Regions from separate parts of the Bradyrhizobium sp. CCBAU 25338 genome, predicted to be linked through region 2. Evidence: riboswitches for the same ligand, from Rfam matches in the RefSeq annotation. Region 2 holds a riboswitch; each other region holds the start of a gene.
What was found. A riboswitch is a leader RNA that binds a small molecule or an ion and turns the genes downstream of it on or off. The one in region 2 is predicted to bind cobalamin.
Positions count from the first base shown of each region.

Region 1: another riboswitch for cobalamin. It lies ahead of ACM42_RS12535 (TonB-dependent receptor); the one in region 2 lies ahead of ACM42_RS01100 (DUF1636 family protein).
Region 3: another riboswitch for cobalamin. It lies ahead of metE (5-methyltetrahydropteroyltriglutamate--homocysteine S-methyltransferase); the one in region 2 lies ahead of ACM42_RS01100 (DUF1636 family protein).

Region 1 covers NZ_LFKY01000032.1:87,310-96,862, forward strand. Annotated here, with positions in the region: gene ACM42_RS12510 (lytic transglycosylase domain-containing protein) at 1-363, opposite strand, end outside; gene ACM42_RS12515 (adenylate/guanylate cyclase domain-containing protein) at 683-2,419, shown strand; gene ACM42_RS12520 (hypothetical protein) at 2,522-2,698, shown strand; gene ACM42_RS12525 (hypothetical protein) at 2,853-3,065, shown strand; gene ACM42_RS12530 (hypothetical protein) at 3,333-3,590, shown strand; cobalamin riboswitch at 3,662-3,875, shown strand; gene ACM42_RS12535 (TonB-dependent receptor) at 3,990-6,218, shown strand; gene ACM42_RS12540 (hypothetical protein) at 6,280-6,861, shown strand; gene ilvD (dihydroxy-acid dehydratase) at 8,336-9,553, shown strand, end outside.
Region 2 covers NZ_LFKY01000001.1:245,414-254,966, reverse strand. Annotated here, with positions in the region: gene ACM42_RS01110 (cobyric acid synthase) at 1-1,436, opposite strand, end outside; gene cobO (cob(I)yrinic acid a,c-diamide adenosyltransferase) at 1,449-2,084, opposite strand; cobalamin riboswitch at 2,124-2,343, shown strand; gene ACM42_RS01100 (DUF1636 family protein) at 2,437-2,811, shown strand; gene cobW (cobalamin biosynthesis protein CobW) at 2,808-3,842, shown strand; gene cobN (cobaltochelatase subunit CobN) at 3,842-7,090, shown strand; gene cobG (precorrin-3B synthase) at 7,087-8,250, shown strand; gene ACM42_RS01080 (precorrin-8X methylmutase) at 8,250-8,879, shown strand; gene ACM42_RS01075 (precorrin-2 C(20)-methyltransferase) at 8,882-9,553, shown strand, end outside.
Region 3 covers NZ_LFKY01000002.1:47,406-56,958, reverse strand. Annotated here, with positions in the region: gene ACM42_RS01880 (carbonic anhydrase) at 1,658-2,401, opposite strand; gene ACM42_RS01875 (thermonuclease family protein) at 2,410-3,165, opposite strand; gene ACM42_RS01870 (nodulate formation efficiency C protein) at 4,671-5,393, opposite strand; cobalamin riboswitch at 6,179-6,381, shown strand; gene metE (5-methyltetrahydropteroyltriglutamate--homocysteine S-methyltransferase) at 6,482-8,827, shown strand; gene ACM42_RS01860 (hypothetical protein) at 9,374-9,553, shown strand, end outside.

The sequences.
Region 1 (9,553 bases), on a different contig from region 2:
GTCGGCGAGCTTCTGTCCGGCGGGATCGGCGATGCGGTCGCGCGCCGCGCTCGCGTCATCCGTCTTGCCCTTGCGCACAAGATCGATGGCGTCCTTCAGCGCGGCGAGGTCGCCGGTCAGCGGTGGCGGTGCCGGCCTGTCCGCGGGCTGGTCGACCGTCTTCTTCGACTTGCGCCTGGCCTCGGCATGCTTGCCGTGCCGCGCCTTGCCGGCGGAGGCATGGCGGTGCTTGCCGGCTTTCGCCTCATGCGTCTTCTTCGGCGCGGCCGATTTGTGGCTGCTTTTGGCGGCCAGTTCTGTGGGAAGGAGGGCCATCGCGGCCACGGCAACGAAACACGCGAGCGAGCGTAGGCACTGGTTCATTCGATGGTCCCCCCTGCGAAACCACTACAAAACCAAGGTCCGCGACGACATGCGGCTGGAGAATCAAACTAGCGAACGATGCCGAGGCATCGTTCCGCATCCTGACGCTGTCGCAACAATGCGGCAAAAAACCGATGCCCCGTGGGAACTTCCGCAAAGGAGAAAAGGGCAGAGCCGTTAACCTTTGTTAACGGTCGGGCTCGCGCGACGGTTGCATGGTGCAGGACGCCAGGAGGGCCAAGATTGCGCGTGTTCCCGCAGCCAGTCCGGTGTATGGAGTTCCCTCGTTCCGTCCTCTTGGCCTTTGCCTTCCGCACCCATGCCGATTTTCAACCAGTCGATCCGGCGCAAGATCGTCGGCATCGCCCTCGGATTGATCGTCCTGATGCTGGTCACCTCGATCCTGTCGATGGTGATGTCCAGCCAGGTCGGCGTCCTGCTCGATGAACTGACCAACCGCTACATCCCGGCCTACAGCCATCTGGCGCGCGCCAACATTCGCTCGCTGGAGCGGGCGCTGGCGCTGCGGCGGATGATCATGACCCGGATGGAGGCGCCGTCGGACGAGGAGGCCTACGCGGCGCGCCTTCGCGAATTCGAGCAATCGGACCGCAGGATCGAGGAGGAGGCCGAGGCCGCGCGCAAGCTGATCAACGCGATCATCGAGGACCCCAGGACGTTTTCCGACAATGCCGCGCTGGCGCGAATCGATATCCGCATCGACACCGCCGTTACCGAGTTGCGGCGCGATCTGAGCGAGGACCATGCGAAGCTCCTCAAGCAGGTCGACGCCAAGCAGATGGCCGAGGCGCGCGGCACGCTGGAACACATCGACGTGCTGCGCGAACAGTTCAACCGGAAGATCGATACGATCCGCGGCGATATGCTGGCGCAGGTCTTCTTTTCGACGTCGCAGGTGATCAGCCGCCAGCATCAGACGATCATCGTTTCGGGAGTCGTGACATTGCTCGCGGCGATCGTCGGATTTGCGTTTGCGCTGCTGGTGTCCAGCGGCATCACGCGTCCGGTACGGCTGCTGCTGGCCGGCACCCGCGAGGTCGAAGCGGGCCGGTTCGACAAGCCCATCGCCGTCTCGACGCAGGACGAGATCGGGGAGCTCGCCGCGGCCTTCAACCGCATGATCGAGCAGCTGCGGCACAACGAGCGCATCCGGGAGACCTTTGGCCGCTACATCGACCCCAAGGTGGTGCAGGGTCTGATCGAGCGGCCGGAGGTCGCAATCGAGGGCGAGCGCCGGGTCATGACCATCATGTTCTGCGATATGAGCGGCTTCACCTCGATGAGCGAGGGCATGACCCCGCGCGGCCTCGTCAAGGTGATGAATCACTATTTCACCGTGATGTCCGGCCCCATCAGGAGCAATCGCGGCGTCATCGACAAATATATCGGCGACGCCATCATGTCCTATTGGGGCCCGCCCTTCATCGAAGAGGACGAGCAGGCCCTGCTCGCCGGGCTTGCTGCCGTCGAGATGGCCGACCAGGTGCCTGCGCTGCAGAAGCAGCTGCCCGATCTGCTCGGTATCCGCGCCATGCCCGCGCCGTGCGATCTGCGGATCGGCATCGCCACTGGCGAGGTCCTGACCGGCAGCATCGGCTCCGAGCTGATGATGAGCTTTACCGTGATGGGCGACGCCGTGAATCTCGCCTCGCGGCTGGAGACCGTCAACAAGGTCTACGGCACCCGCATTCTGATCTCGCAGGCGACAGCGGATGCGATTGGATCGCGCCTCGAATTGCGCGAGATCGACCGTCTTGCGGTCGCGGGCCAAAGCGCGCCGCAGGCGATCTTCGAGGTGATGGCGCGACCGGGCGCACTCACCGATGCGCAAGTCAGCCTGCGTACGCACTATGCCGAAGGTCTCGCCGCGTATCGTGCCCGGCGCTTCGACGACGCACGTGCCGCCTTCAACGCGGCGCTCGAGGCGGTCCCCGGCGACGGTCCCTCGCGCACGATGCTCGGCCGCATCGGGCAGTTCGCAGCCAATCCGCCGGATGCCGCTTGGGACGGCACCTGGCGGCTCGAGCAGAAATAGGCTGTCGCGGAAAAATTGATGCTACCCCATAACGATGTTCGCTGTGACCTATTTCCCGGATTTAGGTTAGCTGTCCTTGTGGCGTTTGACGGGGACACGCCGATGACAGAACTTCAGGACAGGTTGGAACGGTTCGAGACGCTCACCGCCGAATGCGAACTGATCGCCAAGCTCGCCACCGACAGCACCAAGCGCGAGTTCTATCTGAAGCTCGGGGAGCAGTACCGCCAGCTGGCGGTGGATATTCGGCAGGCGATCGCGACCACGGCTGCGGCCTGAGGCCGGCTGAAATCCGTTCTTAACATTTAGCGCGCATTCTCGCAGCATGCGGGCATCGCCGATCGGCGGTGGCTCGTGGTGGGAAGGCCGGGGTTCGTTGCAATGCAGCGCACCTCGCGAGTGTCATCGTGCCATGCCTGACAGGGCAAGTCCCATGCGCCTCGTTGCCGTGATCATATGCGCGCTCATGACGGCGGCCTGCGACCAGGAGCGGGACATCACCGGCTCGACGACGTCGACCTGTCCGATACGAAACTACAGCTACAATCCACGCGACATGAACCAGTGCGTCAACGCCTGCAGATCGTGCGATCGCGGCACCACGGTCACCTGCACGACCTCCTGCACCCTCAAGGGGGCTCGCTGAGCAAATTGCCTTCTGCCTGCAAGGGCTCGCAACCGCGCATCCCCGGCCCCCATCGCCCCCGCCGTCTCGACCTGATAGGGTCGATCGGAGCAGGGGGACATCGGATGAAATTCGCAAGCTTTGAAATCGACAACGCCGGAGGTCTCGTGGGAACGGCGAGCAACGCGCAGGCTTCCAGCGAACGTGGCGTTGACGGTGCCGAGGCACCGGAACGATTTACATAGGATAGTCATTGGAAGCAGTGGGCAGGACGCGGAGTCCGATGGAATGGGTATGCTCGATCCCGGCCGGTTCCTGGTGTCGTGCTCGCATTGCGATGCCTGGCCGATGGCCGCCAACGTGAAGCGTTCAAGCTGGTCGGCATCCCCGCATGAGGTCCGTTTCGTCTGCACGCGCTGCCGGCGCGAAGAGACCGCGATCGTCTCGGCCTCCGGCGAGCTGATGCCGATCAAGCGCCTCGACGTTCCGCCGCGCGATGTCGCTGTCGCCTGGGCTCAGGCCCAGCGCCCGCGAGGACGAACGTAGGCGGCGCAGGGCATTGTTCGATTCGCTTTGAAGCCGGCCCACCGGTCGATTGACTCCCGGCCTGGGCGCCCCGTAGATTGGCCGCCGACGGTTCTCCCCATGGAGATCAAAAGGGAATGTGGTGCGAGATGTCCCAAGGCCGGGATCTTCTCAATGCCATGGCTGCCCCCGCAACTGTAAGCGGTGAATCTCTCGTCCTATGCCACTGGGAATCTCGGTCCTGGGAAGGCGACGCAGAGGTAACGACCCGCGAGCCAGGAGACCTGCCGTCAGCCGTGGTCACACGCGAAGATGTCGGTCGGGGAGTACAGACATTAGCTTCACCGGAGCAATCGATCGCTCCGCCGTAAAGCCTCGTTCGCTGTGACGTGCCACTGACGTCATGCCGAGGTTACAATTGTGTCCCGTATTGTCACTGCCGCCAGGCGCCGCTGCGCCGGCATCGTTGCGGCCGTTTCGCTGTATTCGCTCGATCCCTCCATCGCCCACGCCCAGCAGTCCGTCGCCGAGCAGCTGCCACCGGTTGAAGTGACCAGATCCGACGATCAGAACCGTACGCGTGCCAGGGCGATCGGCGATGGCGAGGCGGGGCGGCGCCGAACGGCGCCGGACGGGGCGCCGAGTGGGACCGGCTCGTCCGGCTCGGGCAATGAGGCCGCCGCCGGCAATGGCGGTATCGTCGGCGCGGCCACGACCGTCATCACGGCCGCGGACATCGCTCATGCGCCGTCGCAGACGCTGGCCGAGATCATCGCGACGCAAGTGCCGGGCGCCCAGATCACGACGTTCTATGGCGGCCCGATCGGTGCCAAGACCAGTGTCGACCTGCGCGGCTTCGGTGCCTTCGCCACGGCCAACACGCTGGTGCTGGTCAACGGACGGCGGCTGAACGACATCGATATGGCCCAGGTGGACCTCTCCACCATCCCGCTCAATGCCATCGAGCGCATCGAGATCACGCGCGGCAATTCCGGTGCGGTGCTGTATGGTGACAATGCGGTTGGCGGCGTCATCAACATCGTCACCAAGAATGGCGTGGGCGGCCCGCCCGTGACAGCGCGCATCGAGGCCGGTTTCGGCTCATTCAATACCAGGCTCGGCAACGTCTCGGCCGCGATCAATTCCGGTCCGTGGTCGACCTCGTTCTACGGCAATGCCGTCAGGACCGACGGCTATCGCGACAACAATCGCTATTCGCAGGAGAACGGCGTCGGCAATCTGAACTACACGACGCCGGGCTTGACCGCCTTCCTGACCGTCACCGCTGACAATCAGGAGTTGCGACTGCCGGGCGGCCGCACCGTCGATCCCTCCATCGGCGTCGACGAGCTCGCGACCAACCGGCGAGGGACCAGCACGCCCTTCAACTACGCCAATCAGCAGGGTTTTGGCGCGACCGCGGGCTTCACGAAAACTCTTGTCAACGGCGTCGATCTCATCGTCGACGGCGGCGTGCGCGACAAGAAGCAGCAGAGCGCATTTTTCTCGAGCCCGGCGCCGGTTCCGGCTTTCTTCACGTCGACCTATGTCGATGCTGACCTTACGACATGGTCGATTACGCCGCGGCTCAGCGTGAAGAGCCTGCTCTTCGGAATGCCCTCGCAAGTGCTGACCGGCGTCGACTACTACGATGCGAGCTTTCAGCAGAACCGCGGCGCCGGCCAGGGTCTCGCTCCCTGGCACAATTACGATCTCAGGCAGCGGACGGTTGCGGGCTATATCCAGCACACGCTCGGCGTCGCGCCAACGACCGATATCTCCTACGGCGTCCGGGTGCAGAACACCAATCTCTCGGCACGTGACAATTTCGACCCGGCCGCTCCGTTCAACGCCGACATCGGCGCGCTCCCGCTCAGGACCGACGAGACGCAATATGCGCTACACCTCGGTGCGGAGCATCGTCTCAATGACACCGTCGCGCTGTTCGGCCGCGTTGCGCGCGCCTTCCGCACGCCTGATGTCGACGAGCGGGTGTCGTCAGGCCCTTCATTCGACCCGTTCTTCAATCCGCTCCCGCAAACGTTCCAGCTCAAGACCCAGACGTCGCAGGATATCGAGGGCGGGCTGCGCATCAGAGGAGGCGGACTGCAGATGCAGAGCAGCCTCTATCTGATGGACCTCGCCAACGAGATCCATTTCAATCCGATCCTGTTCTACAACACCAATCTGGATCCGACCCGCCGCTACGGTTCGGAGACCAGTGTCTCCTATCGGATCAACGACGCCCTGCTGGTGCGTTCCGGCATGGCCTATACACGGGCCGTCTTCCGCGAAGGCGTCTGGGCGGGCAACGACGTGCCGCTGGTGTCGCGCTACACCGCGAGTGCGGGCCTCACCTGGAAAATCTGCCAGAACTATCTGGTGCTGGACGCCACCGCGCGCTTCTGGAGCGAGCGTCGCATGGACAACGACCAGGCCGGAACCCAGAAGCCGATTCCCGCCAACGGCACGATCGACCTCAAGCTCAGCGGCCAATATGAGCGCTACTTCTGGTCGCTCAGCGTCAGCAATGTGCTCAACGCGCTTTACTACGACTACGCCGTCGCAAGCGCCTTCACGGACGGTCGCTTCAGCGCCTATCCGCTGCCCGGTCGCACCTATCTGCTCAAGGCCGGCGCCACGTTTTGATTTCAATGGGGCTGTCACAGGCCCCCAAATGGACTAGAACTCGAAGAGAAGGAGATCACTTATGGCTCTCGACATCCTGCCGTCCGACGGCGACGGTTCCCGCCTCCATCCGGTGACGCCGCGTCTCGCGCCGATGTTCGGCTTCGCGCTGCTGACGGTTTCATGCGCGCTCGCAAGTTTTGCGTTCGCCTGTGCGACGCCGTTCGCGGCCTTCGCCGTCGTCGCGGCTGCAATGCTGCCGCTGCGTCCGGCGCTGCTCGTCGTCACCGGAGCCTGGCTCGTGAACCAGAGCATCGGTTTCGGCGCGCTGCACTATCCCATCGATGGCAGCACCATCGCCTGGGGTTTCGTCATCGGCGCGGCTGCGCTGCTGGCGACGGCGGCGGCGGCGGCCGTGCTCCGCAGGCTGCCGCAGGGCCGCACGCCGCTGATGCTGGCGCTCACGCTCGTCGCCGCCTATGCGGCCTACGAGCTCGCGCTGCTCGCCGCAACGCCGTTCCTGGGCGGAGAGGCCGCCTTCACCGCCGCCATCGTCACGCGCATCGGGCTGACCAATGTCGCCTGGCTCGCCGGCCTGGTCGCCGTCTGCGAGGTCGTGCGCCTGTTCGATCCGTTCGGGCGCAAGGGCGTGATGTCGGCCTGAGCAGTCCTCTCGTAGCCCGGATGGAGCACAGCGAAATCCGGGGCAACTCGTTCCGTAGCGCGTCATTTCTCCGGATTGCGCTTACGCTCCATCCGGGTTGCGTCGCCGCGCCTGTGTCGCCCTTCTGTCAATCCGTCAGCGCGGAAATATTCCGCTTTACCGAAATTCGGATTTGTCGTATGTGTTGCCCATCCCGGCTCATCCTTGAGGGGCGACCATGTGGTCGTCATTGTCGCGAGCCGGGCTTTGCGGTGGACGCGGCAGCGTCGTGCACGAGAGGTGAAGGGCAGGGCGGATTGCTCTCCGTGAGCCCGAAACTGCGTGCGGACGAGCGGCGCTGTCAGGTTCGTCGTGCCAGCATTTCGGCGGCAAAGTGCACAACGCCGTCGAACCCTGTGGCGCCAACGAACCGCGCGTACGGCAAAACCGTGTGGTCCTGGCCGTCGTTGCTACGGTCAAGCTCTTGCGGAGGCGGCAGTCGCGTCAACCAGCGCGGCGCCGGTGGATTTCGCAGGGGTGAGGGAGGCCAGAACGAACTCGGCTCCCGGGAGAGCGCGGCATAAGCCGTCCGACCATCGCGCAGGGAAGGCCGTGTGTTGGGCTTCACCTGTATGCTGCTGTGCGGTTTTCTGCGTGTGCTCTATGCGCAGCAGACCGCGGGTGCGAGCCGGCACCCGGCCTTCCCTGCGCCCTCTTGGCTCAAGAGGGTGGAACGACGAAGCAAAGCTCGGGCGAGTTCAGCCGCGAGAACGCGAAGGCATGTCTACGATTTCAGATGCGCGTAGAGGCTGCGATGCCGCCCCTTGCTCCGTCATTGCGAGCGCAGCGACTTGTCCGCCGAAGCCTTCGGCGAAGGCGGAAGCAATCCAGAATCGTTCCACAGCGGCAGTCTGGATTGCTTCGTCGCAAGAACTCCTCGCAATGACGAGGCGGAGAGAACGTGCGCCATACTCCACTCTCGTGCCCCAGACGCAGCGCAGCGTCCCTTCGACGGTGCGCTGCAGAGCCGGGGCCCATGTCGCTGTGTCGTACTGTGGCCCTGGGTCCCGGCTCTGCGCCGCAACGCCTGCACGTTGCAGCTTGTCCGGGACACGAGCGGCAGATTGGCTGCCTATGCCCAAGCCGACTCAGCCGCGATGATGCGTTGTTCTAGCTGGCAGAAAGGGCGCACTGCATCCGTCGCAAAATCTGAAGTTGCCAGATGGCCCCCTTAGTGGAGGTATCAAAGTAGTCTTGTCCGTGTCTTCCACGCCACGATTGTTGTGCCTCCGCAACACTCACGCCGGATTTAACCCTCATCAGCGGCGGTTCGCATCGTCGCCGCTTTTTGGCCACACCCGAACATGAATAAAATCACTCTAGTGTTTTAAGGGCAGTGGCGGTCTTCGAAGGCGACGAGAAAATCCCAAGGTCGATTCAAATCTTGGCTCTGATTTTTCGGGTCTGAAAGGGTTGGCCGGGGAAACTGGTTGCGATGGTCGCAAAGATTGACAAGCAGAGGCTGCCGAGCCGTCACGTGACGGAAGGCCCTGCGCGTGCGCCCCATCGGTCCTATTTCTACGCCATGGGTCTGACCACCGATCAGATCCACCAGCCTTTCGTCGGTGTCGCCTCCTGCTGGAACGAGGCCGCTCCCTGCAACATCGCGCTGATGCGCCAGGCCCAGGCGGTGAAGAAGGGCGTGGCGTCGGCCGGCGGCACGCCGCGCGAATTCTGCACCATCACCGTCACCGATGGCATCGCCATGGGCCATGACGGCATGCGCTCCTCGCTGCCGTCGCGGGAATGCATCGCCGACTCGGTCGAGCTGACGGTGCGCGGTCACGCCTATGACGCGCTGGTCGGCCTTGCCGGCTGCGACAAGTCGCTGCCAGGCATGATGATGGCGATGGTCCGCCTCAACGTGCCCTCGATCTTCATCTATGGCGGCTCGATCCTGCCCGGCAATTTCCGCGGGCAGCAGGTCACCGTGCAGGACATGTTCGAGGCGGTCGGCAAGCACTCGGTCGGCGCCATGTCGGACGAGGACCTCGACGAGATCGAGCGTGTGGCCTGTCCGTCGGCGGGCGCTTGCGGCGCCCAGTTCACCGCCAACACCATGGCGACCGTCTCCGAGGCGATCGGCCTCGCTTTGCCGTACTCGGCCGGTGCCCCGGCACCCTACGAAATTCGCGACGCGTTCTGCATGACCGCGGGCGAGAAGGTGATGGACCTGATCGCCCAGAACATCCGGCCGCGCGACATCGTCACCCGCAAGGCGCTGGAGAATGCGGCTGCCGTTGTTGCGGCGTCCGGCGGCTCGACCAATGCTGCGTTGCACCTACCGGCGATCGCGCACGAGGTCGGCATCAAGTTCGACCTGTTCGACGTCGCTGAAATCTTCAAAAAGACACCTTATGTCGCGGATTTGAAGCCAGGCGGCCGTTATGTCGCCAAAGACATGTTTGAAGTAGGTGGCATACCGCTTCTGATGAAGACGCTGCTCGACAATGGCTTCCTGCACGGTGATTGCCTTACCGTCACGGGCCGCACGATCGCCGAAAACCTCAAGAGCGTGAAATGGAATCCGCACCAGGACGTGGTGCACCCGGCAGACAAGCCCATCACCGTGACAGGCGGTGTGGTCGGTCTGAAGGGCAATTTGGCGCCAGAAGGTGCGATCGTGAAAGTCGCGGGAATGTCCAACCTCAGG
Region 2 (9,553 bases):
GCGAGCAGGCCGTCGACGTCGAGATGGGTTTCGATGTGGTCGGCGAGCGCGTCGAGCGCGCTTTCGACCCTGGCGCGATAGGGCTCGTCGCCTGCGGGAATGTCGAGCGCTGCGAGATAAGCCTTGCGGAAATCATCCGACGTGAACAGGCCATGCAGATAGCTGCCTTGCACGCGGCCATCCTGCGAGATCGCGCCTTCCGGCTCGCCATTCAGTTTCGCGAACGGGCGGGCGCGATCGGGGCCGTCGGTGCGGCCGATATGGATTTCGTAGGCTTCGATCGGCTGCCCCGTGGCGGCATGCACGGCCGCAACCCGCGTCAGCGTCTTCTGCGGGCTCATCACCGTCTTCATGTCCAGAAGTCCGAGGCCCGGTGTCTCGCCCGCAGGACCCTCGATCCCGTCGGGGTCGGCGACGCTGAGCCCGAGCATCTGGTAGCCGCCGCAGAGGCCGAGCACATGGCCGCCCCTTCGGTGGTGCGCGAGAAGATCGATGTCCCAGCCCTGCGCGCGCAAAAAGGCGAGATCGCCGCGGGTGGATTTCGAGCCCGGGATGATGACGAGCTTGACATCACCGGGAATGGCTTCGCCCGGACGCACCATGAGGAGATCAACGCCCGGCTCGAGCTTGAGCGGATCGAGATCGTCGAAATTGGCAATGCGCGACAGCGCGAGGCAGGCGATCTTGCATCGGCCCGGCTTTCGCGCGTCACTCAGGCCCAGCGCATCCTCGGCTGGCAGTTCGCCGGCACGCGCGAACCAGGGCAGCACACCGAAGCCGCGCCAGGCTGTCTTGTCTTCGATCAGCCTGTAGCCGTCGTCGAACAACGTGGGATCGCCGCGGAACTTGTTGATGACAAATCCACGGATCATCGCGGCATCGTCGGGGTCGATTACCGTCTTGATGCCGACGAGTTGCGCGATCACGCCGCCGCGGTCGATGTCGCCGACCAGCACGACCGGCACGTCCGCCTTGCGTGCAAAGCCCATATTGGCGATGTCGGCCTTGCGCAGGTTCACCTCGGCCGGGCTGCCGGCGCCTTCCACCAGAACGAGATCGGCGCGCGCCTTCAGCCGCTCGAAGCTCTCCAGCACCGCGCCCATCAATGACGGTTTCATCGCCGCGTAGTCGCGCGCGCGCGCCGTGGCGATGCGCTTGCCGTGAACGATGACCTGCGCGCCGACATCGGTCTCGGGCTTGAGCAGCACCGGGTTCATGTCGGTATGCGGCTCGACGCCGGCGGCTAGCGCCTGGAGCGCCTGGGCGCGGCCGATCTCGCCGCCATCGACGGTGACGGCGGCGTTGTTCGACATGTTCTGCGGCTTGAACGGCAGCACGCGCAGGCCGCGCCGCGTGAAGGCACGCGCAAGGCCGGCGACGATGAGCGACTTGCCCACGTCCGAGCCGGCTCCCTGGATCATCAATGCGCGCGTCATCGCCGAAGAGACTCAGAACTCGACGCCGGCTTGCGCCTTGATGCCGGAGCGGAACGGGTGCTTCACCAGCGTCATCTCGGTGACGAGGTCGGCGATCTCGATCAGCTCGTCCTTGGCGTTGCGGCCGGTGAGCACGACATGCGTCATCGGCGGCTTCTGCGTGGTCAGGAAGTCGACCACCTCAGTGATGTCGAGATAATCGTAGCGCAGCGCGATGTTGATCTCGTCGAGCACGACCATGCGCAAGCTCTCATCGAGGATCAGTTCCTTGGCCTTCTCCCAGCCGGCGCGCGCTGCGGCGATGTCGCGGGCGCGGTCCTGCGTTTCCCAGGTGAAGCCTTCGCCCATCGCGTGGAACTGGCAGAGCTCGCTGAAATGGCCGGTGAGCAGGCGGCGCTCGCCGGTGTCCCAGGCACCCTTGATGAACTGCACGACCGCGCAGGGGAGTCCATGGGCGACGCAGCGGACGATCATGCCGAAGGCCGAGGAGGATTTTCCCTTGCCGGCGCCGGTGTGGACGATGACTAGGCCCTTTTCGCCGCTCTTGGTCGCCATGATCTTGTCGCGGGCGGCTTTCTTCTTCGCCATTTTCTGGGCGTGCCGGGCGTCGGTTTCCTCGCCCGTTCGGGTGTCCGGTTCAGGCGTCATCGTACCAGTCCTTCGGCTTGACAAGTGGCAGCCACGGGCAAATGGTGGCCCGGCGTTGGTTCCTGTCCTATGACAGGCGAAGAGGGAATGCGATAGGGTCCGAATCGGCAGGATTTGGGTCCAAAATGCAGCCGCCCCCGCGACCGTGACCGGAGAGATGCCCGAAGCCACTGATTCCCGCGGGAATCGGGAAGGCGGGGATCGAAGGGCAAAGCCCTGCTCCGCAAGCCGGGAGACCTGCCAGCGCGAAGAGTTTTGGACCGGCGGACGGGGTGTTCCGCGACGGGGAAACGGCCTCTTGAGTCAGGGTCCGTGTGCCTCTCGCCTCCCGCTGATTATCCTGGAAGAGGCGATGACCGTCACACTTCACGTCTGCATCACCTGCCGCGCCGGCCAGACGCTTGGCGAGGGCGAGACGACGCCCGGCAAGCGCCTGCATGGTGCGATCCTCGACGCGGGCGTGCCCGACGGCGTCACCGTGGTTCCCGTCGAATGCCTGTCGGCCTGCAGCCAGGGCTGCTCGGTCGCGCTCAGCGCGCCCGGCCGCTGGTCCTATGTCTATGGCCGCCTGTCGGAGACGAATGCGCAGGACGTGGTCGCGGGCGCGGCGGCCTATGCGGCGGCGCCGGATGGCCTCGTGCCCTGGCGCAGCAGGCCGGAAATATTCCGCAAGCAGTCACTTGCCCGCATTCCCCCCATTGCCGTCGTGCCGGAGGCCGCCGAATGAACTCGCTCGCAAAAATCCCCGTCACGGTGGTCACGGGGTTTCTAGGTTCCGGCAAGACCACGCTGATCCAGCATCTGCTTGCCAATGCGAACGGCAAGAAACTCGCCGTGCTCGTCAACGAGTTCGGCAGCGAGGGCGTCGACGGCGAGATATTGAAGTCGTGCGCCGATGCGAACTGTCCGGAGGAGAACATCATCGAGCTCGCCAACGGCTGCATCTGCTGCACCGTCGCCGACGATTTCATTCCGACGATGGAGAAATTGCTGGCGCGCCCGGTGCGGCCCGATCACATCCTGATCGAGACCTCGGGCCTGGCACTGCCGAAGCCGCTGCTGAAGGCGTTCGATTGGCCCGAGATTCGCTCGCGCATCACGGTGGACGGCGTGATCGCGCTGGCCGATGCCGAGGCCGTCGCGGCGGGCCGCTTCGCGCCGGACCCGATTGCCGTCGAAGCGCAGCGCGCGGCGGACGAGAATCTCGATCACGAGACGCCGCTGTCGGAAGTGTTCGAGGACCAGATCGCCTGCGCCGACATCGTGCTGCTGACCAAGGCGGATCTAGCGGGGGCGGCGGGAATCGAAGCCGCCAGGGCGGCGATCACCGCCGAGATGCCGCGCCGCGTGCCGATGCTTTCCGTCACCGACGGTGCGATCGATGCGCGCGTCATTCTCGGCCTCGGCGCTGCCGCCGAGAACGATCTCGCCGCGCGCCCGTCGCACCATGACGGCGAGGAGGAGCATGAGCACGACGATTTCGCCTCCGTCGTGATCGATCTTCCGGAAGTCGCGGATATCGATGCGCTGGTCGCCTCGGTCCAGCGTCTGGCGCGCGAGCAGAACGTGCTGCGCGCCAAGGGCTATATCGCGGTCGCGGGCAAGCCGATGCGCCTCTTGCTGCAGGCCGTCGGCGAGCGCGTGCGCCACCAGTTCGACAGGCCCTGGGGCGCGGGTGTCAGGCAGTCGAAGCTCGTCGTGATCGGCGAGCATGGCGATATCGACGAGGCTGCGATCAAGGCAGGACTTGGTATCTGATGCACGTCGTCTTCCGCGAGAGCCGTGGTCTCGAGGAGACCGCGACACCAAGAGACATCGGCCAGGACCCGGCCGATCTCGTGGTGCTCTCGTATTCGGATTCCGATCTTGCGGCGTTCGCGGCCGGCTGGCGGCGTGGCCGGAGCAGCCTGCCATCGCTGCGGCTCGCCAATCTCGCCGAGCTCCGTCATCCGCTGTCGGTCGACACCTATATCGAGCGCACGCTGTCGCAGGCGCGCGGCATCCTGGTGCGGCTGATCGGCGGTGAGTCCTATTGGCCGTATGGGCTCGCGGCCCTGCAGCAACTCGCCAAGGATCGCAACATCGTGCTGGCGGTGCTGCCGGCCGATGGCCGCGACGACGCGCGGCTCGATGCGTACTCGACCTTGCCGGTCTCGACGCTGCGCCGGCTCAAGGTACTCTGCGACACCGGTGGTCCGGTCGCGGCGCAGGCGGCGATCGCGCAGCTTGCGCTGGCCTCGGGCCTCTATGCGGGACCGGTCGTCGGCGAGATGATCGTGCCCGAGATGGGCTTTTATGATCCCGAGTGCGGCGTGATTGCGGCGCCGGCCGGCGCCGAGAAGAAGCCGCGCGCGCTGGTGACGTTCTATCGTTCTTATCTCACGGCTGCGGACACCGGTTCGGTCGATGCCCTGATCGCGGCGCTGCGCCAGCGCGGCTTCGATGCGTATGGCGTATTCGTCAGCTCGCTGAAGGCCGCGGGCGTCGCGGATTGGCTACGCACGCATCTTGCGCAGGATCCTCCAGCCGCGATCGTCAATGCAACGGCGTTCTCTGCGATCGGCGATGACGGCACGACGCCGTTCGATGCCGCGACATGCCCCGTGTTTCAGGTCGCGCTCTCCACGGCGCGGCGCGAGGACTGGGCGGAGTCGCTGCGCGGCCTGTCGCCCGGCGACCTCGCCATGCATGTGGTGCTGCCCGAGGTCGACGGACGCCTGTTCGCGGGCGTGATGAGTTTCAAATCGGCCGCTATGCGCGATCCGGATCTGCAATTCTCGCATCTGGCGCACACGCCCGATGCGGAGCGTGTGACGGCGGTCGCCGTGCGCGTCGCGGCCTGGCGACGCCTTGCCGAGACGCCGGCCGGCGAGAAGCGGCTGACGATCGTGCTGTCGAACTATCCCGGCCGGCCGCACCAGATCGCGCATGCGGTTGGTCTCGATGCGCTGGCTTCGGTCGAGGCCCTGGTGTCTGATCTTTCGGAGGCCGGATACGCTGTCGCTCCGGTTCATGCGCTCGGCGAGACGCTGCTGAAGCAGCAATTGATCTGGAATGTCGCCGAGTACCGGGCGGCGCTCTCGCGCCTGCCGCAGGCCTTGCAGGACGATCTCGCGCAGGCCTGGGGCGCGCCGGAAGACGATCCGAGCTGCCGCGACGGCGCGTTCTATTTCGCCGCGATCGAATGTGGTCGGTCGATTGTCGCAATTCAGCCGGAACGCGGCGAAGCGGCCTCGCGCGATGCCGACTATCACGATCTCGCCCGCACGCCGCGCCATGCCTACGTCGCCTTCTATCTCTGGCTCAGTCAGCACGGCTGTGACGCCGTCCTGCACATGGGTGCGCATGGCACGCTGGAGTGGCTGCCCGGGAAATCCGTGGCGCTGTCATCTGCGTGCTGGCCGGAAGCCCTGACCGGCGATCTGCCCGTCATCTATCCCTTCATCGTCAACGATCCCGGCGAGGCCGCGCAGGCCAAGCGGCGCATCGGCGCGGTCACGATCGGCCATTTGCCGCCGCCGCTGGAAACATCCGCGGTACCGGAAGGGTTGCGCCGGCTCGAACGGCTGCTCGATGAATATTCGACCGCCGACGGTCTCGATCCCGCCCGCCGCCAGCGCCTGATCGCCGCGATCCGCGACGAGGCCCGTGCCGCCGGCCTCGAAGAGGATCTCGGCCTCGATGCCTCGGCAGCGCCGGCCGAAGCGATCCCGCGGATCGATCGCTTCGTCTGCGATCTCAAGGAGAGCCAGTTCGGCGACGGCCTGCACGTGTTCGGCCGCGGCGCCTGCGGTGAAGCGGAGCGGGACGCGCTGCTTGCCGCGCTGGCAGGCCGGCGCGTTGCGCCGGGCCCATCGGGCTCGCCCTATCGCGGACGCCAGGACGTGCTGCCGACCGGGCGCAATCTGTTCGCCGTCGATCCGCGCGCGGTGCCGACGCCGTCGGCGCATGCGCAAGGCATCAAGCTTGCGGAAGAGCTGCTCCGCCGTCACTTGCAGGATCATGGCGACTGGCCGAAGGGCCTCATCGTCGATCTCTGGGGCTCGGCGACGATGCGCACGGCGGGCGAGGAATTCGCCATGGCGCTGCACCTGGCCGGCCTTGCGCCGCGCTGGGATCACGCCTCCGGCCGCGTCATCGGCTACGACATCATCGCGCCGGCCGAGCTCGGCCGTCCGCGCATCGACGTCACGCTGCGCGTGTCGGGCCTGTTTCGCGATGTCTTCGCGGGTCTGGCGCAATTGTTCGAAGCCGCCTCCGAGGCGCTCGCGGCGCGCGAGGAGGAGGGCGATGAAAATCCGTACCGCCACCGCGCATCCCGCGTGTTCGCGCCGCGGCCTGGACACTACGGCGTTGGATTGTCCGCTATCCCGGATGCCTTCACGTCTGAGACACGCGATGCGGCCGGCGAAGCCTGGTTGTCGGCATCGTCCTGGGCGTTCTCGGCAGATGGTGCGATGCAGCCGGATCGTACCGGCATCGAGTCGCGTCTCGCGTCCGCAGACGCTTTTGTCCACATCCAGGACTTGCCTGAAACCGATCTGCTGCTTGCCGCCGACTATGCCGCGCATGAAGCCGGCGTAGCTGCGGCTGCGGCACATCTCGGCGCGGCGGGACCATCGCTCTATCACCTCGATGCGACACACCCCGAGCAACCTCGCGCGCGCACGCTGACGGAGGAGATTTCACGCGTCGTCCGGGCACGCGCGGCCAATCCGGCCTGGATCGCCGGCATGAAGCGGCATGGCTTTCGCGGCGCCGCCGAGATCACCGCGACGCTGGAGCACATGGCCGCCTTCGCGCACCTCGCCGGCGCCGTGCCGCCACATCTGTTCGACCTCTATTACGATGCCACGCTCGGCAACGACGACGTCCGGGCCTTCATGGCCCGCGAAAATCCGTCCGCGCTCGCCGCGATGGAAATCTGCTTCACACGCCTGCACGACGCCTCACTCTGGCGAACCCGCCGCAATTCGATCGCGGCGGCACTGCGGGAGGCTTCATGAGCGCGGCCGCGGTCAAGGGCTGGTGTCCCGGCGCGCTGCGCCCGATGCTGTCGGGCGACGGGTTCGTGGTGCGCGTGCGTCCGTTCGGCGGTCGACTTGAAGCGCCACAGATCTCAGGGCTTGCCGAACTGGCCGAACGCTTCGGCAATGGTCTGATCGACGTCACACGCCGGGCCAATCTCCAGATCAGGGGCGTCAAGGAAGAGAGCCATCGGCCGTTGCTCGACGGCCTTGCGCAGCTCCAGCTGCTCGACCCCGACGCTGAGATCGAAGCTCGGCGCAACATCCTGGTGACGCCGTTCTGGAGCAACGGCGACGAAACGCAGTCGCTCGCCGCGGAGCTCGAGGAGGCGCTCGCCGATTCCGGCCTTGTGCTTCCCACCAAGTTCGGCTTCGCCATCGATGACGGAAGGTCGCGCGTTCTGGCTGGCGATTCCGCCGACATACGCATCGAGCGCGATCGCTCGGGTCGTCTCCTGGTGCGGGCCGACGGCGCAAGGCTTGGCCGCTCCGTCGCACGCGGACAGGCCGTGAGCACGGCGCTGGCGCTCGCAAGCTGGTTCATCATCTCCGGCGGCGCGAGGGACGGGCGAGGGCGCATGGCGGCCCACATCGCATCCGGCGCGGCGTTGCCTCAATCGCTGCGCGGCGAGACCGAGCCGGCGCCCGTGATGGCCGCGGCGCGGCCCGGGCACTATCCGCAAGGCGCGATGGTCGGCGTCGCGTTCGGGCAGATGCTGCACGCGACGCTCCACCAGTTCTCTGCTTGCGGACATGCGCTGCGCATGACCCCCTGGCGGATGGTCCTCAGCGAGGGCAAGCGCGAGATGCCGAGTGGGGCAGGCCTCATCACCGAGCCATACGACCCGGCGCTGCGCGTGATCGCCTGCAGCGGCGCGCCGCGCTGCCGCGAAGCCCATGCCGATACGCGCGCACTCGCAGCAGCGCTTGCGCCGCGCATTGCCGCCGATGCGCGGCTCCACGTCTCGGGCTGCGGCAAGGGCTGCGCCCATTCCGGCACGGCTGCGGTCACGCTGATTGCGACGCATGCCGGATTCGATCTCGTCCGCGACGGCTCGACCCGCGACGAGCCGGTCCTGCGCGGGCTGAGCGGCGCCGATATCGTCAGCGATCCCTCCATCCTGATCGGAGGGAACTGATGCCGCACACCTACGAGACCGACGGCGCGGCGATCTACCGGCAATCCTTCGCGACCATTCGGGCCGAGGCCGATCTTGCGCGCTTTACGCCGGACGAGGAGCCGGTGGTGGTGCGAATGATCCACGCCGCCGGCATGGTCGGCCTGGAGGCGCATATCCGCTTCACATCAGGCATGGCGACCCTCGCGCGCGCGGCGCTGCAGAAGGGCGCGCCGATCCTGTGCGACGCGCGCATGGTCTCGGAAGGCATCACGCGCGCAAGACTTCCCGCGGCCAATGCCGTCATCTGCACGCTCGGAGACGAATCCATTCCTGCGCTCGCGCAATCCATGCGCAACACGCGCTCGGCCGCGGCGCTGGAACTGTGGCGGCCGCATCTGGGCGGCGCGATCGTTGCGATCGGCAACGCGCCGACCGCGCTGTTTCATCTGCTCAACATGCTGGAGGATCGCGACTGCCCGCGGCCCGCGGCGATCATCGGCTGTCCCGTTGGCTTCGTCGGCGCGGCCGAATCGAAAGCCGCGCTGATGGCCGATCCGCCGGTCCCGGCGCTGACGGTCGAGGGCCGCCTCGGCGGCTCCGCGATCACGGTTGCTGCCGTGAACGCGCTGGCGAGCCGGAGCGAATAGCCATGGGACGCATCATCTGCTGCGGTCTCGGTCCCGGCGATCCTGATTTGATGAGCGTGCGCGCCGACCGCATGGTGCGCGGCGCAAAGCACGTTGCGTACTTTCGCAAGAAGGGACGGCCCGGACAAGCGCGCCGCATCGTCGAGGGCATGCTGGCGGCCGACGTCACCGAATATCCCATGGAATATCCTGTGACCACGGAGATCGCCTTCGACAGTCCCGACTACGTGCAGCTGCTCGCCGGCTTCTACGACGAATGGGCGGAGCGCCTGGCGCGGCTGGCGCGCGCGGTCGATGTCGTCGTGCTCTGCGAAGGCGATCCGTATTTCTATGGCTCCTTCATGCATCTGCACACGCGCCTGCAAGGCCGTGTCGAGATCGAGGTGAGCGCCGGCATTCCCGGGATGGTCGGCTGCTGGAACGGCGTCGGGCAGCCCATCGCGCTCGGCGACGACGTGACGACGGTGCTGATGGGCACGCTCCCCGAGGGCGAACTCGAGCGGCGCATGCGCGATTCCGATGCGTTGGTCATCATGAAGACCGGCCGCAACATCGCAAAGGTGCGCCGCGCGCTCGCATCCGCCGGCCGGCTCGACGACGCCTGGCTGGTCGAGCGCGGCACCATGCCGGACGAGCGCGTGGTGCGGCTTGCCGAGATCGATGCCGCCGATTGC
Region 3 (9,553 bases), on a different contig from region 2:
CATGTCTTCTCCACGGACGTGTGTCACACTTATGACAAGCCGGGTCAAACGAGGTTTGGAATTTCCGAGTTGTGCTTGGGAGGGCGCCAAGCCTGCGTCTTCTTTTCCATCTTCCCAGCAATCGACGTGCCATTAAGCATGTCTGCCGTCCCTGTCTGAATTGCGCGGGCCCCCACCGGCGTGCCGTGCCAGCGCATACTCGTGTCTTCATGTCCACTTTCAGGCGCGAATGTCATGAACTCAACGACCCGCAAGCAAAACGACAGAGGCGGACCTCGAGCGCCGACCGGATTCAATGTTTTTGCTAAAATGGGGGCCCGCTCCGATCTCCCGACGCGACAAAGTCCAATTTGCTTTTCGTGCGACTGCGGGAGAGCGCCTGGTTAGAAGAGGACCTCCAGACGGCAGGTATTCAACCGCACGGAGCTCAGGAGGCTGTAATTTCGCGATCAAGCCAGGTTCAAGGTGACTGCAAGAATGCCCCTCACATGCAAGCGAAGAGGAAGCGCTTCGGACAGGTTTAGGGAGTATTCGAGAGTCGCCAGCAACACACGAGCTATCTACGTTCTGTCGTACCGGACGCAAGAGATCGACGCAGATTCCTTTTCCTGGCCGACTCTTTTGCGGCCGCTGGCGCCTCTCTCTTCGGCGGTTTTCCAATGCTTCCGATCTTTGCCGAGCTTGCCAAAGTCGCGCAGCCACTATCCCCGCACGACGAGCATTGCGACAGACCAGGCACCCTACGTTCTGAAGCTAGCGCTCTGTTTCGCACTGAGCGACTTTCTGGCTGAAGAGCCTGCTTCCGGAAGCGCTCGGTTGCCAGATCATTTCCTGCTCCAGACGCGGTGTGCGACGCTTAAATCATTGTTGCTGGCCCACCGAATTCACCTAGGCGGATAGATCTAGCTCATTTGCCGAGTCCCGCAGGCACTAAGAACCTGAGAGTCGAACTCGTCATGGAGGACGGATAGTAGATTGTCCAAGTGGTCGGTCGTGCGATTGTGTGGAATGTCAAGCAGAGCGTATGCGAAATCGTAGCGAGAACAGTCATGCCTTCAACGGCACCGTCAATGTGGGCCGCATCCTTGGCGGCGAACGAGACGACCTAACAAATGATTGATGAGCGGCTGAGAGTGTGAGGTCGCGGTCTCCTAAATCGATCAAGAAGGGCTGTCCGGTACTGAGGCGGATAGCATGTTTCTTTACAGCCCCAGGGCTGCCAGTCGTGCTGGTGGTTCTATCTGATGTTCAGCCCTGGCTGAGCTTGGTAAAGCAGGACCATGGATGGTTTGCCCGATCTGGGCTGAGAAGCTCTCGTAATCGTCGCGTGCTCGGGAGTTCAGAGGGCAATGTTTTTCATTGCGATCTGCTGACGGAACCACCTCTATTGGGTCGGCAACTCAATCTCGAGGCATGAATGCCGTCGGACGCGCAATGTGCGTTTCTGGATGCTGGCCGCGCGTTGCCAACATGAGTGCGTAGAACAAGAGCAGAATTACGAGGCCACGCATACCGAAGGGCTTCCCGAAGCCATGAATATTGTTGAGCGGATGGTATCCGGCGCATGTGTTGCAGACGATGGACCAACACAGCAGCGGAGAAGAGAAGTTCTGCATCAGACGGCAGATGATTTGCCGCGGGTGTGAAGGTGCAAGCGTCAGCTCACAATATCGACCTTGCCGGTGTCGATCCGATACAGGCCCCCGACGACCTTCAGTCGGTTCTGCTCGAGTGCGGCGTTCAGAATAGGGCCCGTCGATTTAAGTTTGTTGACATTATCGATCACATTTTGTCGGGTTGCGTGAGCAAATGTGTCGCCGGCTTGCTGTAGAGATGCCTTCACTGCAGGAGCAAGTGCGGTGACCAGGGATGAAATGTGCCCCGGCGGCGGCTTATCTTGATGGAGAGACTTGATCGTGGCGTCGATCGCACCGCAATGATCGTGGCCGAGTACAAGAATCAGCGGCGTGTTCAGTACTGCGACCGCATATTCCATACTGGCGAGCGTATCATCATTAGCGAAGTTTCCGGCGACGCGGCAGACAAATAGATCACCTAGTCCGCTGTCGAAGACAAGTTCGGGCGCCACGCGAGAGTCGGCGCAGCTCAGAACCGCCGCATATGGATTTTGGCCCTCAACTAAGACCGGACGCTCGCGCCTGAAATCGTCGACTCGTGATGCGCCCTGGACAAAGCGATCGTTCCCCCTCAGCAGCCGCTTCAGGGCAGCATCTGGCGCCAGCAGGTTGTCTGGCTTGGGCGGGCCTTTTGCTTCCTTCGCATCGACAATGCCATTGCCGAACCGCAGGGAAACTGCCAAAGCCGCGAACACCAACAGCGACCGGCGCGAACGCGCTATCTTGGTTAAATGGTACATGTTTGGAGTATTGGCTGCATGCATGTGTCGCCTCATCGCACGGCCTTACGCCACCCGGTGGCTTCGGCTTCCGCTTCGCTACAGAGCCAGCGTTCGCCGCGCCTCTTCGTCATGTCGATTTGGTCGTAACTAGGTTGCCCTGGCAGGTGATAAATGCGCTCGCCGCTGCGCTCGTGAATGCCTTTTATCAGGCACTCGGGGGACGGCGGTTCCGATAGCAGATCGGATCCGAGAAGGACTTCCTGAGCGTCGATCGGAACCAACGTCGCGCCGACGATAATCGTGCCCCTATTGCGGCGAGGCCAGTCCCAGGGCGCGATGAACGCCCCCGACCACAGCCCCGCATGGGCTGTGCTCGCCACCAACTCATAGACAGAGTAGGTATGGCGAGATGCACCAGCCGATAGTGCCCAGCCGGAGCGTACCATCCAGGCGTTCACATTCTCACCTTCGATGAAACAGCTGCCGAGGGCTCGCCTGTACTCGTCGGCTCTTTGGGTGTGACAATCCCAGGTTCGCCCATTCGAATGCTTGATGAGCTCGTCGCGAGCAGCTACGCCGCAGGCCCATCTCCGGCCCTGGGCGTCGAGGCAAATCTGGTCCGTCTCAGGAGCTCCGATACCTGAGAGCCGAACGTTGGTGTGCTCGATCTCGATAGTATTGCCGTCGAGGATGCGCGGAACACCGCTGAGTGTCGCGGCGCAGACCGGAGATGTGATGAGAGCGAGCAATGCGCATATGATTCCGCGGTGCGTCATCCCGAGAATAACCTTTCGCTCCTGATCCATGTTCACGCACGATACGGTGCCGATACATTCGACTGCCGACCGAATGATATCCGCTATCCCGCTGGCTTTTTCGACGTGCTTTATGAGAGCTTCGCGAAGCTACGACCTGACGCTGCGTAAGGATCAAGAGATTTCTTCCGCATTGCGTGCGGCGTTATTCTTCGAGCATCGACGGCTCTCTCACTGGGAGCGCACTGTACGCTCTCGACCTGAGAAGAAGATGGGCGTCGGACCCTGACGAACTCGCGCTGATGGACAAACCCGAGCCTCGGAATGTTGTCTTTGCAAAAAGTTGCCAGCTATGAAGCGTTGGCGCTCGCGGTCCAGTCAGGCGTGGAGGAGCAACCTTGCTGTAGTTGGTGACGACTTCGATCGGCAAACTGGACGCTGCCGACCCTCCCGACTAGGACAATGAAGTTCGCCCTAAGTCTTAACAGAAAAAAGATGTTCAAGAAGGTTCTGGTCTGAATCGCTCTGACGGATTTTAGAAAAAGGACGCAATGGAGTGCGAGCCTCAACGCTCGCCGCACAAATGAACCGTTCTTGTTTGAGCAAACCGCACAAATCCGGTCCCTTCTTACGCCCGACCAGATGATCGCTGATGGCAATCGCATTGGGGCTTTTGGCTCCTCCGCGCTGCGCCGTATTCCGTTAAGCGCTAGCTCCCAAACGTTTGTACAAGGACTGAATCATTTATGACTGAGGCCGCGCGACGGGCGGCCGCTCTTTGGTAGGGACGTTCCCCGCGATCTCAACGTGCATACCCAGGAGCGCTGGCATTAGCGTGCGTTTGCTCCACAAATTGTAAAGGCTGCGATATTGAGGCCCGGCTTTGCCGTAGACGCGCCGGAGAAGGGGAGGCGGCCCACGTGTTCGGACAATCGCGAGTACCATCCTGGTGCAATTCAGTGCGAGGCTTGAGTCTACAATACGCGTTGCGCATCACCGCACTCGGGGCGGATAGCTTCGGTGCGGCTGCCGACTCAGGCTGCGCATCATACTTAAGCACCTCGCTGCACTATTGGAATGACATGGTCGCGGCCGTTCGGGAAGTACCGGTCTTTTGTTGCGCGCTTGAACTGGATGGCCGACTCAGAGCCGAATTCGCAATCAGAGACGGTGCCAGGACGGATGGAGCAGAGCTGAAGACGCGCTTTCCCATGCTTCGAATCCGGATCTATGCGTGCAGACGAATGAGTGCGAGGAAAGCTAGCGGCCGAGCCAGTCTGGTCCTCCACGTTCTCGCGTACCGCCCCGGAGCTTCCCGCCCTGCGCACTCGGAAATGGGCAGGCGCTCAGCGGGTATGCCAGGGTCGCTATCGCTGCCCCGTTCGCGGTAACTTCCTCGTCGCTTTCGTCTCAGCACTGGGCCCTTGGTGCCGCCTCGAGCCGATATGCTTACGGTTGCGGAGCCCTAAACAACAGAGCGGGTATGTCTGCAGTAGGCTCCGACGCGCCCGGCCATGGACGGGCTGCGGCGCGATATTGCGCTGCAAGATGGTTTACTAAGGCCTCTGCTCTCCTAAGTCTTCCTCTTCCTTTGGCTCGGTAGGTTGGAACCAGGAGCCAGGAGGGAATTTCGCGATGCGCTTGGCAAAGGAGGATTGTGGCTCCCAATCAGGTCCTTCGCTCTTCTCGAAGGAGATGACCCCATTGTGTGTAAAATAACGTGGTCCTTGGATACTACAGTTCACCACGAGCAGAATGCGCCACATATCACCTTTCTCGGTCGGCTTGTCATTCCGCTTCGGTAGGTAGTCCACTCCAACAGGATCGATGATAGTGCAGCGGCCGTGCCGCAGAAGATCGCCGAGCTGGCCTTGCGGCGTACTCACAAAGTTGAAGTTGGTCGGATCATGCAGAAAGTTAAGATTTGCGCCCCGTTCGCCATCTGCGACTTCAGTGGCGATCAACGAGAGCGCCAGGGCGCGCCAGCCCAACTCCATCGGCTTCGCATACGTTGAGGCGAGTTCAATCGTACCGTCGGGCGCGACTTTCCAGGCGATAACGTACTGTTCGTCCGATTTGTTGTCCCGGTGCCTGGTCCACGAAACGAAAACAAAGTCGTTTTGGCCAAGTTCAACAACGCCCCACATTTGAGGGACGAACTGGGCCACCATCGAAACATTGGAGATGATTTGTTCGATCGTCTCACCATTTTGCGCTCGCCAAGTTGACTTGAGTCGTTCGACAATGGGGCTGTCGCTGGCGCGAATATTGGTGCTCATGGCAGCCGGCCAGGCGAGGCAGATTAGAAATCCGCCCAGGCAAAGCCATGGCGCTGCTCTTCCAGACATTCTCTTCATAACCCTCAGCCTATCGCGTTTCATCCAGACATCTTTCAAAGCGGGCAACCTTGAACCTGCTATGAGCGAGCGCAAGAAATGTCCCGAGATGCTAGGGGGCACCGCTCTCCCGCGCCAGCAGGCGCTCCCCTCTATGTCACGCGCCGCTGACTTCCCTCGCCAGCGACAGCGTCAATTGGCTGAGCTGGACATGCCCAGCAGGAGGAGATTGGGCATGCCGAGCGATTGCATTCTTCGTGCCAGGCAATAGACAGAAATTTCCACGATTTCTGTGTCCCTCTTGTCGACTTTCCGACCTGCGCCCGTTTCGATGTCTTCATTCAGTGTATCCGCCGCAGCTGTTGTATCCTTGTGCCTTGGCCTATTCGATGTAGATCCTTTAGTCCGAAAACAGCTGGCCAACGGAGGTGCTGGGCGAGCCTCTGGAAATCGGAAGCCGCATCGCCAGTATTCTGCGCGAAACAGCGGTACTCCCCGCCGGCAAGCTGCTTCTGTCCCTTTCATCGGTCTGGCGCGCCGCATCGCCTCGACGCACCTCCGATGCTCATTGAGACATCTGACAAAGACATGTCTGATTACTGCATCTCTGATTGGAGAATGTCTCTAGATGGTGGTGAATCATACACATGCACGCTCATTCGCCTAGCAAATGTCGCAGATTGGCTTGGCACACAATCTGAGAGGTTGACGGAAGAGTTCTCCTGCCGATAATCCACGGCCGTCGAGGTTCTCCGGTGCCCATTTAATCCGGAGCTAAGAGGGAAGCCGGTGCGAATGCCGGCGCTGCCCCCGCAACTGTAAGCGGCGAGCCGCTGTCCAACGATGTCACTGAAGCCTCCAAGGCTTCGGGAAGGCCGGACAGCAGCGATGACCAGCAAGCCAGGAGACCTGCCCCGACAAAATATTGGTCCACGGGCGGGGTGTCTCGGTGGTGCGCCAAGCAGCCGTCGCACGCGCGACTCCCCTGCCTGCGTCCGCCATGGCCTCTGTCCCCAACAGGGGTTGATGCTATGTCTCTTCGCTCTCTTCCAATCGCTACGCTCGGAACGCCACGCATCGGTCCAAGGCGTGAGCTCAAACTCGCTCTCGAAAGCTACTGGGCCGGAAAGATCAGCGAACAGCAGTTGCACGAGGACGCATCCGGCCTGCGCGCAGCGAACTGGGCTCGTCAGAAATCTCTCGGCGTCACTATCATTCCGTCGAACGACTTCTCGCTGTATGATCAGGTGCTCGATACAAGTGTCATGGTTGGGGCCATCCCGGAGATCTACGCCTCGAAAGGAGAATCCGTTTCGCTCAAGACGTACTTCGCCATGGCCCGCGGATCACAATGCGACGACCAGGATGCGAGTTGCGGTCAGAGCCCACGGGGATCTGGCGCACCCGCGCAGGGAATGACCAAGTGGTTCGACACCAACTACCACTACATGACTCCCGAGTTCTACAGGGGACAAGCGTTCAGACTGTGCTCTCGCAAACCCATTGAAGAGTACGAGGAAGCAAAGGCTCTTGGCTTTCAGACCCGCCCGGTCCTGATCGGGCCGGTCACATTCTTGAAGCTCGGCAAGAGTGCCGATAGCGCGTTCCAGCCCCTCTCCCTTTTGGATGATCTGATACCGGTCTATATCGACGTTCTGCATGAATTGGCCGAACGAGGGGCTAGTTGGGTTCAGCTTGACGAGCCCTGCCTGGCCCTTGATCTCGATGAGGCGGCGCGAAAATCTTTGCTACATGCCTATAACCGGTTCGCAAAGGAGGGACCGGCCATCAAGATCATGGTTGCCAGCTATTTCGGCGCGCTAGGCGACAATCTAAATACTGCCTTGAACCTGCGAGTTTCCGGTCTGCACCTCGATCTTGTTCGAGCGCCAGAGCTATTGGATCAAATCATTGCTGAGGGCCGAAGAGATCTCATCATGTCGCTCGGTGTGATCGACGGCCGGAACATATGGCGCTCGAACTTGTCGTCGCTCCGTCAGCGGCTGGATCCAGCGATTGCGAAGCTCGGCAGGCACCGTGTGCAGCTCGCTCCATCCTGCTCGCTGCTTCACGTGCCGGTCGATGTTGAACTCGAGACCGGGCTTACGTCCGAGGTCAAGAGCTGGCTTGCTTTCTCGGTTCAGAAGATGCGTGAGCTTGCGATCCTGGGGCGGGTACTCGCAGGCGACCAGAATGTTGGGCTAGCTCTTGCCGATTCGGAACGCGCTGTGACTGCCCGCCGGACTTCGCCGAAGATCCATGATGCCAATGTCGCTGTCCGGATGAGGACGATCGACCAGACGATGCGCCGGCGCGCCAGCCCATTTGCCCGCCGTTCCGAGATCCAAAGGAAACGCTTTGGACTACCAGATTTTCCTACCACGACGATCGGATCGTTTCCACAGACCACAGAGGTCCGAAATGCTCGTGCGGCGCATGCGCGAGGTGCGATGAGCGACGAACAATACGACAGGTTCCTCAAGGAGGAGATAGCCCGCGCCGTACGTTGGCAGGAAGACATCGGTCTTGACGTCCTCGTGCACGGCGAATTCGAGCGTAATGACATGGTGCAGTACTTTAGCGAGCAACTCGCCGGCTTCGCATTTACCAGGAATGGATGGGTACAGTCCTATGGTTCGCGCTGCGTCAGGCCCCCGATCCTGTTTGGGGACGTAGTACGGTCGAAGCCGATCACCGTGGAATGGTGGCGCTACGCGCAATCACTAACCAGTAAGCCGATGAAAGCGATGTTGACCGGACCGGTGACGATCCTGAACTGGTCGTTTGTTCGCGATGATATTCCTAGAAGCGAGGTCTGCCGTCAGCTTGCGCTCGCGATCCGCGACGAAGTCCGGGATCTCGAGAATGCCGGTGCGGCCATGATCCAGATCGACGAAGCTGCACTCCGCGAAGGATTGCCATTGCGCCGATCGGACTGGAAGGCATATCTCGATTGGGCCGGAGATTGCTTCCGCATCTGCTCATCGGGAGTTGCCAATCAAACGCAAATCCATACACATATGTGCTACTCTGAGTTTAACGATATCATCGCTGCGATCGCTGCAATGGATGCGGATGTCATTTCGATCGAGTCGTCCCGCTCGAAAATGGAGCTACTGGATGCATTCAAGAAGTACGAATATCCAAATCAAATCGGACCTGGCGTGTACGACATCCACTCTCCACGCGTTCCCGAGGCGGGCGAAATGAAGCAGCTGATGGTGCTAGCTCGGACGCGTTTGCGGGATTCGCAGCTTTGGGTCAATCCGGACTGCGGCCTAAAAACGCGTAAATGGGAGGAGGTTCGGCCTGCGCTAACCAACATGGTCGCTGCCGCTCGCGAACTGCGCGCTGCAGCCTATCCGCAAAACCATTGATCCCGAGCCCGGGTCTGTTCTCGCCAAAGCTAATTCGCTTGTGGCCATTTGCGCTTTCCACAATGTCGAGGCAAGCCCTGGCGCCAACAAGAATGTCCGGTCCATTTCGTGGACCGGGGAAGGTGCAGGGTCGGAGGAACGACGGTGACGCGTCGCGCTACTTTCGTCGGCCGAGGGAGAATAGCTGATGGTTCGATCAAGGCGACAACATTCGCCAAAGGATCTGCGCCTATTATAAAGCACGAGTTTATCGCAGCTAAATTATGCGGTGGTATGCGACCGTACAGCCTGAGAGTTAAAAATCTACACCGACGTTTGTCGCTCCTGAGCACGATGGCAACGGTTGCGACAGCAACGAGAAAAGTCATGCTTGACTGAAAGCAAGGCACCCACCACGCTTCGGTCTGCTCGGAGATGATTCCCGTCAGGCTCGCTCATTCGATCGACGCTGCATAGTTTCCGAAGAGCGCACGGCAGGGCGGTCCCCGCCCAACTCACGCCAGTCCATTTTGCAGGATAGCGCCGCTATCGCGGCCAGATACGCCAATGCGTTGGCTGCACGGCGACGTGCTTTCCGGTATTCGCGTTGATCCATCCGCCGAAGACCCGACGGCAAGGAAAGACAACCCGGTGAATCGAATTACCCTCGATCACGGCAATCTCCAGATCCTGATCGTGTGGCGGCACCGTTTCGAGCCGCTCCCAGATCAGATCGCCATTGGATCC